2 regions of the Amycolatopsis sp. NPDC005961 genome follow, and region 1 is predicted to be linked to the other one. Evidence: riboswitches for the same ligand, from Rfam matches in the RefSeq annotation. Region 1 holds a riboswitch; the other holds the start of a gene.

Region 1 (7,850 bases):
CTGGACGAACACGATGTCACCGAGCGACTCGGCGGCGAAGGCGGTGATGCCGACGGTGGCGATGCCGTCCTCGACGGACAGCCACTCGTGTTCCTTGGTGTACTTCAGGTTCTCGGGGATGCTCATGGCTCAAAAGTCCTTACGCGCGGGAGTAGAAGGGCAGGGCGACGACCTCGACGGGCTCGATCCTGCCCCGGATGTCGACGGACAGCTCGGTGCCGGGCTCGGCGTACGCCCGATCGACGTACGCCATGGCGATCGGGTAACCGAGCGTGGGCGACAGCGCGCCGCTGGTCACCTCACCGATCTCGGCGCCGTCGGCCAGCAGCTGGTAACCGTGCCGCGGAGCACGACGACCGGCACCTTTCAGCCCCACTCGCACGCGCGGGACGTCCTGCTTGGACCGCTCTTCGAGGGCCGCGCGGCCGACGAAGTCGCCAGGCTTCTCGAACTTGACGACGCGCCCGAGCCCGGCCTCGAACGGGCTCTGGTCGAGCGTGAGTTCGTTGCCGTACAACGGCATCCCGGCTTCGAGCCGCAGCGTGTCGCGGCAGGCCAGCCCGGCCGGGACGAGCCCGTGCGGCTCGCCCGCGTCCATGAGCAGACGCCAGACCGCCGGCGCCTCGTCGGCGTTCACGAACAGTTCGAAGCCGTCCTCGCCGGTGTAGCCGGTGCGGGCGAGCAGGACGTCGTGGCCCTTCACGACCGCCGGGACGCTGGCGTAGTACTTCAGCGCGTCGAGGTCGGCGTCGGTGACCGACCCCAGGATCGTCGCGGCGTTCGGGCCCTGGACGGCGATCAGCGCGGTCGTCTCGCTGCGGTCGTCGACCACCGCGTCGAAGCCCGCGACCCGCTCGGCCAGCGCGTCGGCGACGACCTTGGCGTTGCCCGCGTTCGCGACGACGAGGTAGTGCTCGTCTTCCAACCGGTAGACGACCAGGTCGTCGAGGACGCCGCCGGAAGCGTCGCAGATCATCGTGTACCGCGCCCGGCCCGGCTTGACCCCGGTGAGGTTGCCGACCAGCGCGAAGTCCAGGACGTCGGCCGCCTGCTTGCCCGTGACGTGGATTTCGGCCATGTGCGAGAGGTCGAACAGGCCGGCCGCCTCACGGACCGCCTTGTGCTCGGCCAGCTCGCTGGCGTAGCGGACCGGCATGGACCAGCCGGCGAAGTCGGTGAACAGCGCGCCGAGTCCCTTGTGGACTCCGTGCAGGGAGGTCTCTTTCGACACTGGAGCTCAGCCTTCGTAAGCGTTGAGGGGCGGGCAGGAGCACACGAGGTTACGGTCGCCGCGGGCGCCGTCGATGCGCCGCACCGGCGACCAGTACTTGTTCTTGCGGGAAACACCCGCCGGGTACACGGCCAGCTCGCGGTCGTAGGGCTTGTCCCACTCGCCGACCAGCGTCTCCGCGGTGTGCGGCGCGCCCCGCAGCGGCGACTCCTCGGCGCTCCAGCGACCGGCAGCCACCTCGTCGATCTCGGCGCGGATGGCGATCATCGCGGCGATGAACCGGTCGATCTCGCCCAGGTCCTCGGACTCGGTCGGCTCGACCATCAGCGTGCCCGCGACCGGGAACGACATCGTCGGCGCGTGGAAGCCGTAGTCGATGAGCCGCTTCGCGACATCGTCGACCGTCACGCCGGTCTCCTTGGTGATCTGCCGCAGGTCGAGGATGCACTCGTGGGCGACCAGGCCGTCCTGGCCGGTGTAGAGCACCGGGTAGTGCGGGGCCAGGCGCGAGGCGACGTAGTTCGCGGCGAGCACCGCGACCTTGGTGGCGGCGGTCAGGCCGGGCGCGCCCATCATCCGGACGTAGGCCCAGGAGATCGGCAGGATCGACGCCGAGCCGTACGGGGCGCCGCTGATCGGGCCGACGCCGGTCGCCGGGCCGGCCTGGTCCAGCAGCGGGTGGTTCGGCAGGTACGGCGCGAGGTGCGCGCGCACCGCCACCGGGCCGACGCCCGGGCCGCCACCACCGTGCGGGATGCAGAAGGTCTTGTGCAGGTTCAGGTGCGAGACGTCGCCGCCGAACTCGCCCGGCTTGGCCAGGCCCAGCAGGGCATTGAGGTTCGCGCCGTCGACGTACACCTGGCCGCCGCCGTCGTGGACGATCTTCGAAAGCTCGTCGATGTCGTGCTCGTACACGCCGTGCGTGGACGGGTAGGTGACCATGATCGCCGCCAGGGTGTCGCGGTGGGTGTCCACCTTGGACCGCAGGTCGGCGAGGTCGACGTTGCCCTCGTCGGTGCACTTGACGACGACCACGCGCATCCCGGCGAGCACCGCGGACGCGGCGTTGGTGCCGTGCGCGGACGACGGGATCAGGCAGACGTCGCGAGCCTCGTCGCCGTTCGCGCGGTGGTACGCGCGGATCGCGAGGAGCCCGGCCAGCTCGCCCTGGCTGCCCGCGTTCGGCTGCAGCGACACCTTGTCGTAGCCGGTGACCTCGGCCAGCCAGTCGGCCAGCTGCCCCACGAGCGTGTGGTAGCCGGCGGCGTCCTCGGCCGGGGCGAACGGGTGGATGCCGGCGAACTCGCGCCAGCTGATCGGCTCCATCTCGGTGGTGGCGTTGAGCTTCATCGTGCAGGAGCCGAGCGGGATCATGCCGCGGTCGAGCGCGTAGTCCAGGTCGGACAGCTTGCGCAGGTAGCGCAGCATCGCCGTCTCGGAGCGGTGGGTGCCGAAGACCTCGTGGCCCATGAAGCCGCTCTCGCGGGCGAGGCCGTTCGGCAGCGCGACGCCGTCGTCGACCTCGGCCTCGATCTTGAACGCGCCCAGCACCTTGGCGGTGATCGCGGGGGTGCTGACCTCGTCGAACGCGACGCGGACGTGGTCGGCGTCGACGTGGCCGAGGTTGATCCCGGCTTCGCGGGCGGCCGCGTGGATCTCGGCGGCCCGGCCGGGAACGTGCGCGACGACGGTGTCGAAGAAGGACTCGTGCACGACCTCGACACCGGCCTGACGCAGGGCGCCGGCGAAGCCCGCGGCGAGGCCGTGGACGCGCCGGGCGATCTTCTTCAGGCCGTCGGGGCCGTGGTAGACCGCGTACATCGCGGCCAGCACGGCGGGCAGGACCTGCGCGGTGCAGATGTTGGACGTCGCCTTCTCGCGGCGGATGTGCTGCTCACGCGTCTGCAGCGCGAGCCGGTAGGCCGGGTTGCCGTCGGCGTCGACCGAGACACCGACCAGGCGCCCGGGCAGCGAGCGCTCGAGCCCGGAGCGCACCGACATGAACCCGGCGTGCGGACCGCCGTAGCCGAGCGGGACGCCGAAGCGCTGCGTCGAACCCGCCGCGACGTCGGCGCCGAACTCGCCGGGCGCGGTGACCAGCGTCAGCGAGAGCAGGTCGGCGGCGACGGTGAACAACGCGCCCGCGGCCTTCGCCGACTCGGAAATCGCGTGGTAGAAGCCGCGGCCACGCAGCACGCCGGACGCGCCCGGGTACTGGACGACGACGCCGAAGAAGTCGTCCGGCAGGCCGGTCAGCAGGTCGCGGACCTCGACCTCGATGCCCAGCGCTTCGACGCGGGTCCGCACGACGGCGATGGTCTGCGGCAGGCACTCGGCGTCGAGGACGACCTTGTTCGACTCGGACTTCGACGCGCGGCGCATCAGCGTGACGGCTTCGGCGACGGCGGTCGACTCGTCGAGCAGCGAGGCGTTCGCGGTGGCCAGGCCGGTCAGGTCGGCGACCATCGTCTGGAAGTTGAGCAGCGCTTCGAGGCGGCCCTGGGAGATCTCCGGCTGGTAGGGCGTGTACGCGGTGTACCAGGCCGGGTTCTCGAGGACGTTGCGGCGGATCACGCCGGGGGTGACGGTGTCGGAGTAGCCCAGGCCGATCATCTGCGTCATCGGCCGGTTGCGGGCGGCGAGGGCGCGCAGCTCCGCGGTGGCCTCCTCTTCGGACGCGGCCGGCGGGAGGACCAGGTCATGGGTGGCGCGAATAGCGGTCGGCACGGCCGCGCCGACGAGGGCGTCCAGGCTGCCGTAGCCGCACTCGGCCAGCATCTTCGCGCGTTCGGCCTCGGACGGGCCGATGTGGCGGGCGTCGAACTGCGTGGAAGTGATGGGGAGCTCCTCGGGCCTGGGCACACAACGGTGCGCTGGGAACTCCCCCTCTGTCATGGCACCTGAGAGTTTCACCGTGCGGGACACGGCTTTCACCTTGGGTGAGGCGCGGGTGCGCCTGCTTTCCAGAGTGGCCTCGCACGAAGCGGTAACAGGTACCTGAGAGATTCTGGGGAGTTTGCTCCTTCGGTGCCCCACTGACTTCGTGGAGGCTCTCCCGCCCCGGCTCTACGGCCCGATCTGCAGTTGTGACGGTCACGGTACCTGCCGGGTTCGAGGTCCGTCTACTTCACCCGGGCAACGCCACATCACCCTTCGAGCGCGGCTCGATCCGCGACGCGCCGCACGACGCCCCCGGCCAGCGCCGGTGGCCGGCGCACCCGGCCCGAGGGCAGGACCAGGCGTTTCAGCGGGCCGCCCACCGGCACCGGCGGGTGCCCGGCGCCCAGCAGCACCTGCTCGACGATCTGCTCGGCGAACCAGGCCACCGAGTCGTTGAGCCGGTCCAGCGAGGGGCGGTCGCCGTCGAAGACGTCCTCGTCGGCGAGCGTGACCTCGAAGTACGCGCAGCCCGGCGGGACCGAGATCGCTTCCTCGATCGCCCGCGCGCCCGCCAGCGGGTCCGCGAACCCCGCTTCGAGCAGCGGCTCGCGGTAGATCCGCGCGGCCCGCTCGCGCATGCGGGGGCCGTAGCGGACCACGACCGGGAGCCGTCCGGTCAGGTCCGGCACGCCCAGGCCGTGCAGCAGCATGATCGGCGGCACCGAGTGCACCAGCCGCGGCGCGGGCTCGGCCAGCTCGCGGGCGGTGATCCGGACGCGGTCGGCCATCGCGTCCGGGAGGCCGAAGTAGCGGAAGTCGACGTTGCCGAACCCGAGGCCGTCGGCGACCAGCGACGCGAGCAGCTCGCCGTACCCCCAGATCGGCGACAGCACGACGACCGGCGGCGCGGCGACGACCGGCGACGGCACGGGCGGACGCGTCGCCTCCTGTTCGGGCACCTGGATCACCAGCCGCGGCGGCTCGTGCCAGTCGTGCACCTCGGCGACCCGCCAGTACAGCCCGAGTGGCCGCCACAGCTCGCCGAGGACGTCGTGCTCGAGGATCCGGCGCACCTCGGCGTCGTCATGGGGGAAGCCCGGCGGCGGCACGATCCCGACGTAGTGGTGGTAGGTGACGCGGACCTCGTCGCCGCGGGTCGCGGAGCGGATCCGCATCTCCCAGTCGACCGGCGACGCGGCGATGAGGTTGGCCACCTGCGTGCCGGGCGAGGAGTAGACGAGCGCGGTGGCCTGCCGGAGGAACTGCCCGGCCTGGTCGATGCCCTCCCGCAGTGCTTTCGCGGCCTGCGCGACGTGCACCGGGCTGGCCAGGCTGTCGGGCAGCACCCCGGCGACGCGCAGCAGCTCGGCCTCCCCGAGGCCGGTGACCTCGGCGAGCTGGGCCCAGTGGTCGAAGACGGTCACCTTCGGCGCGTGCCGGTGTTCGATCCAGCTCCGCAACGTCGACGTCGGAACGCCGATCCGGCGCGCGGCCTCGTCCAGGGACAGGCCCCGCGAGCGGATGCCGGTCCGGACCGCTTCCGCCCACTCGTCGGCGCGCCAGTGCGTCACCTCACAAAGCTAACGAAACCCGCTAGCTTTGCGCAGGGACGAATCGCCCACCCGGCGTCGACGCTGGTCACCATGACCACCACCGTCGTCGTCCTGACCCTGATCGTCGGCGTGCTGACCTTCGCCGCCGGCGCCTTCCTCGCCTCCGAGATCGCCGTCCGCGTGCTGCGGCGCCGCGAAAAGCTCGTCTCCGAAGAGCGCCGGAAGCTCAACGCCGCCTGGAACTACCTCCGGGAGGTCTACGGCGTCAAGAAACCGACGTCACGCCGTTAGAGCGGGGTGACGTACGCGCCGGAGATGCCGCCGTCGACCAGGAACTGGGACGCCGTGATGAAGCTGGCGTCGTCGCTGGCCAGGAACGCCACCGCCGCCGCGATCTCCGACGGCTCGGCGAACCGGCCGACCGGCACGTGGACCAGCCGTCGGGCCGCGCGTTCCGGGTCCTTCGCGAACAGCTCCTTGAGCAGCGGCGTGTTCACCGGTCCCGGGCACAGCGCGTTGACGCGGATGTTCTCCCGCGCGAACTGGATGCCCAGCTCACGGCTCATCGCGAGCACCCCGCCCTTGGACGCGGTGTAGGAGATCTGCGACGTCGCCGCGCCCATCACCGCGACGAACGACGCCGTGTTGATGATCGACCCGCGACCCTGGCGCTGCATGTGCGGCAGGACGGCCTTGCAGCAGTAGTACACCGACGTCAGGTTGACGCGCTGCACCCGCTCCCACGCCTCGATGCCCGTGGTCAGGATGGAGTCGTCCTCGGGCGGTGAAATCCCCGCGTTGTTGAACGCGACGTCGACCGAGCCGAACTGCTCGACCGTGCTGTGGAACAGGTTCTCGACCTGCTCGGCGTCGGTGACGTCGGTCTGGATGAACGCGCCGCCGACCTCGTCCGCGGCCGCCTTGCCTTCGGCCGGCGTCAGGTCCCCGATGACGACCTTCGCGCCTTCGCTCGCCAGACGGCGCGCCGAGGCGAGCCCGATGCCGCTCGCGCCGCCGGTGATCACCGCGACGCGGCCTTCGAAACGCTGGACCATTACTCCTCCGTGCTCAGAAAGACGTTCTTGGTTTCGGTGAACGCCGCCGCGGCGTCGGGGCCCAGCTCGCGGCCGAGGCCGGACTGCTTGAACCCGCCGAACGGCGTCCAGTAGCGCACCGAAGAGTGCGAGTTCACCGACAGGTTGCCGGCTTCGACACCGCGCGCCACCCGGAACGCGCGGCCGGCGTCGCGGGTCCAGATCGACCCGGACAGGCCGTACTCGGTCGCGTTGGCCATCCGGACCGCGTCGGCCTCTCCGTCGAACGGCACGACGGCGACGACCGGGCCGAAGACCTCGTCCGCCACGGCCGGGTACCGCAGGTCGGGCGGGGTGAGGACGGTCGGGGGGAACCAGTAGCCGGGGCCCGACGGCGCGCTGCCGCGGAACGCGACCGGCGCGTCGTCCGGCACGTAGGAGGCCACCTTTTCGCGGTGCGCGGCCGAGATCAGCGGGCCCATCTCGGTCTTCTCGTCGCCCGGGTCGCCGACGACGACGCCGTGCACCGCGGGTTCGAGCAGCTCCATGAACCGGTCGTACGCGCTCGCCTGCACCAGGATCAGCGACCGCGCGCAGCAGTCCTGGCCCGCGTTGTCGAAGACGCCGTAGGGCGCGGTCGCCGCGGCCTTCTCCAGGTCGGAGTCGGCGAAGACGATGTTCGCGTTCTTGCCGCCCAGCTCCAGCGTCACGCGCTTCACCTGCGCCGCGCAGCCGGCCATGATCTGCTTGCCGACCTCGGTCGAGCCGGTGAAGACGACCTTGCGCACGCCCGGGTGGTCCACGAACCGTTGCCCGACCACGGATCCCTTGCCCGGCAGCACCTGGAAGACGTCCTCCGGGATGCCCGCCTCGCGCGCCAGCTCGCCCAGCCGGACCGCGGTCAGCGGCGTCAGCTCGGCCGGCTTGAGGACGACGGTGTTGCCGGCCGCGAGCGCGGGCGCGAAGCCCCAGCCCGCGATCGGCATCGGGAAGTTCCACGGCACGATCACGCCGACCACGCCCAGTGGCTCCTGGAAGGTGACGTTGACGCCGCCCGGGACGGGGATCTGCTTGCCGATCAGGCGTTCCGGCGCCGCGGAATAGTAGGTGAGGACGTCACGGACGTTGCCCGCTTCCCAGCGGGCGTTGCCG
Region 2 (7,850 bases), on a different contig from region 1:
CGCGCGGCGGGTTCATCGGGGCGGTCAGCAGCACGAGCAACACGGAGATGTTCTTCTGCCGGGTGAACGGCGCCGCGTTCCGCGGGGTCACGCAGTCCGGCTCGTTCCGGCCGTACGCGGTGCTGAAGCTGGGCGCGAACTGCCCGAACGGCTCGCAGGAGTTCTCGCGCCGGTTCGACAACGAGGACGACAGCAACAACAATGCGTTCTCGGGCAACATCTTCCCGAACGTGAGCGACAGCAACACGCTGCTGCGGTTCTGCCTGTTCGCGCCGGGGGTGGCCACGACGACGGCGTTCCCGAACGTCGGCTTCGGCTACCTGGTGTTCTCCGGGGTCGACTCGTCGGGCTTCTTCCACACCGACGACGAAGACGACAGCAACAACAACCAGTACAGCGCGGCGGCCGGGATCAGCAGCATCGCGCAGTCGATGGTCAGCGCCGGCTCGAACACCACGCTGAACGTCCGGATCGCCCGGTAACCACCGGTTCGTATCTCTCTCGGCTCGCCCGGGTCTTTCTTCACCGGACGAGCCGAGGGGGATCACCGGTGGGCAGTGAACTGACGGCGCGGCACCTGGACCGCGCCCTCGAAGTCGTGCGCGAGTTCCGGTCGGCGGGGACGGCGGCCGGGCTCGCCGGGCTCGGCCGGCTGGTCGGCTGCGACTTCGTGTCGTGCACGAGCGCGGAGCACACGACGCGGCGGCTGACCGGTGCGGTCACCGAGCGGCCGGAGGACAACCTGATGCGCCACCCGGAGTTCCGGGCGCAGGTGAGCAGGCACCCGGCGTTCGCGGCGCACCGGAGCGGGCGGCTGCCGCTGGGGACGTCGGCCGCGCTGACCGACCTGGCGGACCTGCGCACGCTGCGGGCACTGCCGCTGTACACGGACTTCTACCGCCCGCGCGGCACGATCGACCAGCTGCTGTGCGTGGTCGAGGTCGACGACCGCGCCGGGCGCATTCTGACGCTCAGCCGGTCACGGCCCGGGTTCTCCTCCCTCGACCGGGCGCTGGTCGACCTGCTCGCGCCGCACCTGGCCCAGGCGCTGGCCCGCGAGGAACGACCGCCGGTCCACCCGGTCGACGCGGCGGCCACGGAACTGCTGACCGCCCGCGAACGGCAGGTGGCGGAAGCCGTGACCCGCGCCGCCTGCGACCGTGAGATCGCCCGCCGCCTCGGCATCAGCCCGCGGACGGTCCAGAAGCACCTGCAGCAGATCTACCGCAAACTCGACCTCACCAGCCGCACCGAGCTGCTGGTCCGGCTGTCCGGCGCCAGCTAGTGAGCGCTAGGCGAACGCCTCCGGCGGTGGGCAGGAGCAGACCAGGGTGCGGTCGCCCGCCGCGCCGTCGATGCGCCGGACGGGCGGCCAGACCTTCGCCGCGCCCGGACCCGCCGGGAACACCGCGACCTCCCGGCTGTACGGCCGGTCCCACTCGCCCGCGACACAGCGCGCCGTGTGCGGGGCCTGCCGCAGCGGCGACTCGTCCAAGGTCCACTCCCCCGCGGCGACGCGGTCGATCTCCGCGCGGATCGCGATCATCGCCGCGCAGAAGCGGTCCAGCTCGGCCAGGTCCTCGCTCTCGGTCGGCTCCACCATCAGCGTGCCCGCGACCGGGAACGACATCGTCGGCGCGTGGAGGCCGTAGTCCGCCAGCCGTTTCGCGACGTCGTCGACCGTCACGCCGGTCGCCTTGGTCAGCGGCCGCAGGTCGAGGACGCACTCGTGGGCGACCAGCCCCTCGTGTCCCGCGTACAGCACCGGGTAGTGCTCCCCGAGCCTCTTCGCGACGTAGTTGGCGTTGGCCACCGCGACGAGCGTCGCCCGGCGCAGGCCGGCCGCGCCCATCATCCGGACGTACGCCCACGAGATCGGCAGGATCGACGCGCTCCCCCACGGCGCCGCGCTCACCGGCCCGACCCCGGTCACCGGGCCGGCCGCCGGCTGCAGCGGGTGGTTCGGCAGGAACGGCGCCAGGTGCGCGCGGACCCCGATCGGCCCGACGCCGGGTCCGCCACCGCCGTGCGGGATGCAGAACGTCTTGTGCAGGTTGAGGTGCGAGACGTCGGCGCCGAACCGGCCGTACTGCGCCACGCCGATCAGGGCGTTGAGGTTGGCGCCGTCGACGTACACCTGCCCGCCCGCGTCGTGCACCAGCGCGCACACCTCGCCGACGGTGTCCTCGTAGACCCCGTGGGTCGACGGGTAGGTGATCATGATCGCGGCCAGGTCGCCGCGATGATCGTCCACAGTGGACCGCAGGTGCGCGAGATCGATGTTCCCGGCGTCGTCGCACCGGACGACGACCACCCGCAGGCCGGCCATGACGGCGCTCGCCGCGTTCGTGCCGTGGGCGCTCGCCGGGATCAGGCAGACGTCGCGCTCGCCCTCGCCGCGCGCACGGTGGTAGGCGCGGATGGCCAGCAGCCCGGCGAACTCGCCCTGGCTGCCCGCGTTCGGTTGCAGGGAAACCGTGTCGTAGCCGTTGATCCGCGCGAGCCACGCGCCGAGGTCGGCGATCACTTCCAGGAGCCCGGCGGCGTCTTCGGCGGGCGCGAACGGGTGCAGCCCGGCGAACTCCGGCCAGCTGATCGGCTCCATCTCGGCGGTGGCGTTGAGCTTCATGGTGCACGAGCCGAGCGGGATCATGCTGCGGTCCAGCGCGACGTCCTTGTCCGCCAGCTGCCGCAGGTAGCGCAGCAGCGCGGTTTCCGAGCGATGGGCGTGGAAGACCGGGTGCGTGAGGAACTCCGTCGTGCGCCGCAGTGGCGCCGGGAGGGCGTCCGCCGTGTCGGCGTCGAGACCATCCACATCGGACACCGAGACGCCGAACGCCTTCCACACGCACGAAAGCCGTTCGCGGGTGGTCGTTTCGTCGCAGGCGACGCCGACGTGGTCGTCGTCGACGAGCCGCAGGTTCACGCCGAGGTCGCGAGCCGCCGCGACGACAGTGTGCGCGCGCCCGGGCACCGCCGCGACGACCGTGTCGAAGAATTCGCCGTGCACGACCTCGACGCCGCCTTCGCAGAGACCGGCGGCGAGCACGGTGGCCATCCGGTGGGCACGCAGCGCGATCCCGCGCAGCCCCTCGGGCCCGTGGTGCACCGCGTACATCGACGCCATCACCGCCAGCAGGACCTGCGCGGTGCAGATGTTCGACGTCGCCTTCTCGCGGCGGATGTGCTGCTCGCGGGTCTGGAGGGCGAGCCGGTACGCGGGCGCGCCGTCGGCGTCCTTCGCGACGCCGACGAGCCGGCCGGGCAGCTGCCGCTCCAGGCCTTTCCGGACGGCGAGGTAGGCGGCGTGCGGACCGCCGAAGCCGAGCGGGACGCCGAACCGCTGGGTGGATCCGACGGCGACGTCGGCACCCAGCTCCCCCGGCGACCGCAGCAGCGTCAGGGCGAGGGGGTCGGCGGCGACGATGACCGCGGCGCCGGCTTTCTTGGCGTCGGCGATCGCGAAGTCGAACTCGCGCACCGCGCCGGAAGCACCCGGGTAGGACAGCAGGACCCCGAAGAAGTCGCCGCCGAGGCCGAGGCCGGTCAGGCCCTGGGTGAGGTCTTCGACGACGAGTTCGATGCCGAGGGGTTCGGCGCGGGTCCGGAGGACGGCGAGGGTCTGCGGCAGGGTGTCCCGGTCGACGACGAACCGGGGTGACGCGGACTTCCCGGCCCGCCGCACCAGCGTCATGGCCTCGGCGGCCGCGGTGGCCTCGTCGAGCATGGAGGCGTTGGCGACGGGCAGCCCGGTGAGGTCGGCGACCATGGTCTGGAAGTTGAGCAGCGCCTCGAGCCGACCTTGCGAAATCTCGGGCTGGTAAGGCGTATAGGCGGTGTACCAGGCGGGATTCTCGAGCACGTTCCGCCGGATGACGGGCGGAGTGACGGTGTCGTGGTACCCGAGCCCGATCATCTGCACCATCGGCCGATTCCGCGCGGCAAGCGCCCGCAGCTCGGCAAGCGCCTGAGCCTCACTGGCAGCGGGCGGCAGCTCGAGCGGCTGAGCAGAGGAGCGAAGCGACTCGGGAACAGCACGCTCGGAGAGCTCATCAAGAGAAGCGACGCCAATGACGTCAAGGATCCGGCGAAGCTCGCCGGGCCCAGGCCCGATGTGCCGCTCGGCAAAAGGAACACCCTGCTCGAGCGAGGCAAGCGACAGGTCCAAGGTGGCCTCCTCCGAACGGCGGTGTCGCACGACCCGACTGTAAACGCGAAGGTAACCACCGCGGGGGTCCGGGGGCGGAGCCCGCCGGGCGGGGTGTGGGGGTTGCACCCCCACAAGACACTCCGGAGCGAGCCGGGTGAGCGCGCAGCGCGAGCGCAGCTCACCCGCGAGCGCGGATCCTCCCCACTCTGTCCGTACCCCGAGGGGCGCCTGAGAGTTTCACCCGAGGTTGAGCCGGGCTTGCACCGTCGGCGGGGCCACCAGGTTGTGTCCTGACGACCCGCTTTCCAGAGGCGTCTAGTCCGCGCGGTCCGGGGTGCCTGAGAGGTTCCGGGGAGGACTTGCTCCTTCGGCGCCGAGCTCGTGGTGTGGCTCGGACTCTCCCGCGCGGATTCGTCGACCGCAGGGAGGATCTTACTCGCCTCCCCGCGGCGATGATCACCCGGTCTTGCGGGCGTTGCGGCGCTGGGTCAGCTCGTCCGGCTCGTGGGTTTCGACGACGCCGCCGTCGGCGCGTTCGGCCGGGAACTCGTGGATGGTGCCGCTGATCTCCTGCATGGCGCCGCTGACCGCGATGCCGAAGACGCCTTGGCCGCCTTGGAGCAGATCGACGATCTCCTCGGGCGAGGTGCATTCGTAGACGGTGGTGCCGTCGGAGAACAGGGTGACGCGGGCGAGGTCGCGGACTCCGCGGAGGCGCAGGTGGTCGACGGCGACCCGGATGTTGTGCAGGGAGACGCCGGTGTCCAGCAGCCGCTTGACGACCTTGAGGACCAGGATGTCCTTGAACGAGTACAGCCGCTGCGAGCCGGAACCGTGCGCCGTGCGGATGCTGGGTGCGACCAGCTTCGTCCGGGCCCAGTAGTCCAGCTGGCGGTAGGTGATCCCGGCGATCTGGCACGCAGCCGGGCCGCGGTATCCCACCAGCTCGTCCGGCAGCGAGTTGTCGGGGAACAGCTCACCCTGCTCGCCAGCCGCGACACCAACAGGCTGCTTCTCGGAACCAGCCTCGACCACGCAAGCCTCCCCTCGCCCGACCTGACGGCCGGCGAATGACAGCCGGACGGTCCCAGGAGTGGGACCCGCCGGAGATCAATTGCCACGGTCCGGCCCCAGACCGTGAATCACACCGTGGCGATTTACCTCCTTCGACGGTAAGCGCCAGGAGAACACCGGTCAACGCGACGCGCGGCAAGCCTCAACGGTCGGATGAGCCTTTGCACCGTTCGCCGTACCCCGGAGGTGGTGGTTCAAACCTCTTGCGGCGTTTTACTCAACCGAGTACATTTTTACTCATGCAAGTAAACACCGACCTCATGGCCGAACTGGGCCTCAGCGTGACGGAGGCGGCGCGCCGCGCCCAGATCATCGGCGCGACCATCGGCGTGATCGCCGACCTCGGCTACCGGAAAGCCACGTTCGCCAAGATCAAGGAACGCGCCGGGCTCAGCAGCACCCGGATGATCTCGTACCACTTCACGAACAAGGCCGGCCTGATGCAGTCCGTGCTGAGCACGGTGGTCGAGACGAAGAACGAGTTCCTGAAGGAGCGCACCGGCGGCGCGCTGGACCCGGCGGACCGGCCCGGTTACCTGCGGGCCCACATCGAGACGTCGATCGCGTTCCTGCGCGCGTACCCCCAGTGCGTCCGGGTCCTGACCGAGCTGGCGGCCAACGCCGACGACGCCGACGGCTGGGTGATGACGAAGGTCCTGGTCGACGACATGCGGGTGCACGGGCTGGCCCGCCAGCTCAAGCAGGGTCAGGCGGAGGGGGTGTTCGGCGACTTCACGCCGGAGGTGATGGCGATGTCCATCGCGCAGGCGATCGACGGGGTGGCCGCGGCCCACGCGGCGGACCCGTCGCTCGATCTGGAGAAGTACGCCCGCGAGGTCGCGGACGCGTTCGTCAAAGCGACGGCGCCTTGAGGGCCCGGTCGAGCCGCTCTTCGATGCGGGCCTTCGGGAACGCGCCGACGATCGTCTCGACCGGCTCGCCGCCCGAGAACAGGATCATCGTGGGCAGGGACATGACCTGGTAGGAGCGCATGGTCTCCGGGTTCTCGTCCGCGTTGATCTTGCGGACGGCGAGCTTCCCGGCCCGCTCGCCGGCCAGCTGCGCGAGCACCGGGCCGACCATCCGGCACGGCCCGCACCAGGTGGCCCAGAACTCGACCAGCACCGGGACGTCGCTGCCGAGCACTTCGGGGAACGTGGCGTCGGTGACTTCGGTGACCGTGGCGTTTTCGGACATGGCGGGCTCCTTCACGGGCGCGGGGAATCGGGCACGACACACGGATCGGGCGCCTGCCGGGCCAGGGCGGTGGCGAGCTTCCCGGCCAGTTCGGCGCGGATGCCGCCGAGGCGGGCCAGCAAGGCGTCGGCTTCTTCGAGCTTGCGGCGGTAGACCTCGATCGACGTCAGGCAGGAGTCGCCGGTCTCGTGACCGCTGCGGAGGCAGTCGACGAAGGGGCGGGTCTCGTCGAGGGTCAGGCCGATCGTCTGCAGGGTCTGGATCTCCCGGACCAGCTGCAGGTCGTCCTCGTCGTACTCGCGGTAGCCGTTCGCCGAGCGACGGGCCGCCAGCAGGCCCTGGGCCTCGTAAAAACGAAGCGCACGGGTGGTGACACCCGTGCGCCGCGCAAGCTCTCCGATCCGCATACCCCGACGCTAGACGTTGACGTCCGCGTCAAGGCAAGTCCTACGTGTCGGCTCCCCGGAAGTCCTCGGGCGACACGGAGTCGAGGAACTCGCGGAACTTCTCGACCTCGTCCTCCTGCTCGTCCGGGATGATCAGGCCCGCCTCTTCCAGCACCGCGTCCACGGCGTGGATGGGGACACCGATCCGCAGGGCCAGCGCGACCGAGTCGCTCGGCCGGGCGGAGACCCGGATGTCGCCGTCGAAGACGAGCTCCGCGAAGAACGTGCCTTCCTTGAGGTCGGTGATGACGACCTGCTCGAGCTCCCGGCCGAGCGCCCCGATGACCTCTTTCAGCAGGTCATGCGTGAGCGGACGGGCCGGCCGGACTCCCTGTTGCTCCAAGGCGATGGCGGTCGCTTCGACCGAGCCGATCCAGATCGGCAGGTACCGTTCACCCTCGGTCTCCCGCAGCAGCAAGATCGGCTGATTCGCGGGCAGCTCGACCCGCACACCGACGACGCGCATCTCGCTCATCGGGCTTCGCCTCCCTCTCGTGCACACGGGCCCAGACGCTGGAACGGCCCGGCGCCAACACTGCCGACGCTACCCGTCATCCCTGCGCTGTGCTCGCTGTCGAGACTATCTCGGTTCGCCTGCCGCAAACCCTTGCCTTCACGGTACGGCATGCGGTGCCGAACATTCAGTCATTGACATGGGGCCGCAAAGAGGATCTCAGCGGCCCGTCGGGGATCAACACCCCGCGACGCCGCGGATTCCCGCCTTGACGAGGAGCGTGTGGAGGGTCACGGACAGTGCCGCGAGCTCTCGCACGACCTCGTCGGCCCTCGACTTGGCTTCCGGGTCACGGTGCCGATACACCGGGGTCACGATCTGCTCCAGCAACCCGACCTCGCGGTCGGCCGCGGCGCGGAAGGCACGCAGATGTCTCGGCTCGATACCGAATTCGGTCATCGCCTTCACCGTCCGCGCGACGAGCACCGCGTCCGGGTCGAAGAACCCGGCGGGACCGGGCCGGACCAGG

The links. Region 1 has a riboswitch for glycine ahead of gcvP (aminomethyl-transferring glycine dehydrogenase). Riboswitches for the same ligand answer to the same signal wherever they lie in the genome.
Region 2: it holds a riboswitch for glycine, as region 1 does, so the genes downstream of both, gcvP (aminomethyl-transferring glycine dehydrogenase) here and gcvP (aminomethyl-transferring glycine dehydrogenase) in region 1, are expected to answer to the same signal.

Annotation. Positions count from the first base shown of each region.
Region 1 covers NZ_JBEXVF010000080.1:30,936-38,785, reverse strand. The annotation lists gene gcvH (glycine cleavage system protein GcvH) at 1-126, opposite strand, end outside; gene gcvT (glycine cleavage system aminomethyltransferase GcvT) at 140-1,231, opposite strand; gene gcvP (aminomethyl-transferring glycine dehydrogenase) at 1,238-4,126, opposite strand; glycine riboswitch at 4,110-4,208, opposite strand; gene ABZ342_RS41965 (helix-turn-helix transcriptional regulator) at 4,378-5,682, opposite strand; gene ABZ342_RS41960 (hypothetical protein) at 5,755-5,955, shown strand; gene ABZ342_RS41955 (3-oxoacyl-ACP reductase) at 5,952-6,719, opposite strand; gene ABZ342_RS41950 (aldehyde dehydrogenase family protein) at 6,719-7,850, opposite strand, start outside.
Region 2 covers NZ_JBEXVF010000007.1:197,279-205,128, forward strand. The annotation lists gene ABZ342_RS09295 (hypothetical protein) at 1-482, shown strand, start outside; gene ABZ342_RS09300 (LuxR C-terminal-related transcriptional regulator) at 551-1,285, shown strand; gene gcvP (aminomethyl-transferring glycine dehydrogenase) at 1,292-4,168, opposite strand; glycine riboswitch at 4,466-4,564, opposite strand; gene ABZ342_RS09310 (MerR family transcriptional regulator) at 4,607-5,185, opposite strand; gene ABZ342_RS09315 (TetR/AcrR family transcriptional regulator) at 5,464-6,096, shown strand; gene trxA (thioredoxin) at 6,077-6,421, opposite strand; gene ABZ342_RS09325 (MerR family transcriptional regulator) at 6,433-6,828, opposite strand; gene ABZ342_RS09330 (bifunctional nuclease family protein) at 6,869-7,342, opposite strand; gene ABZ342_RS09335 (MerR family transcriptional regulator) at 7,559-7,850, opposite strand, start outside.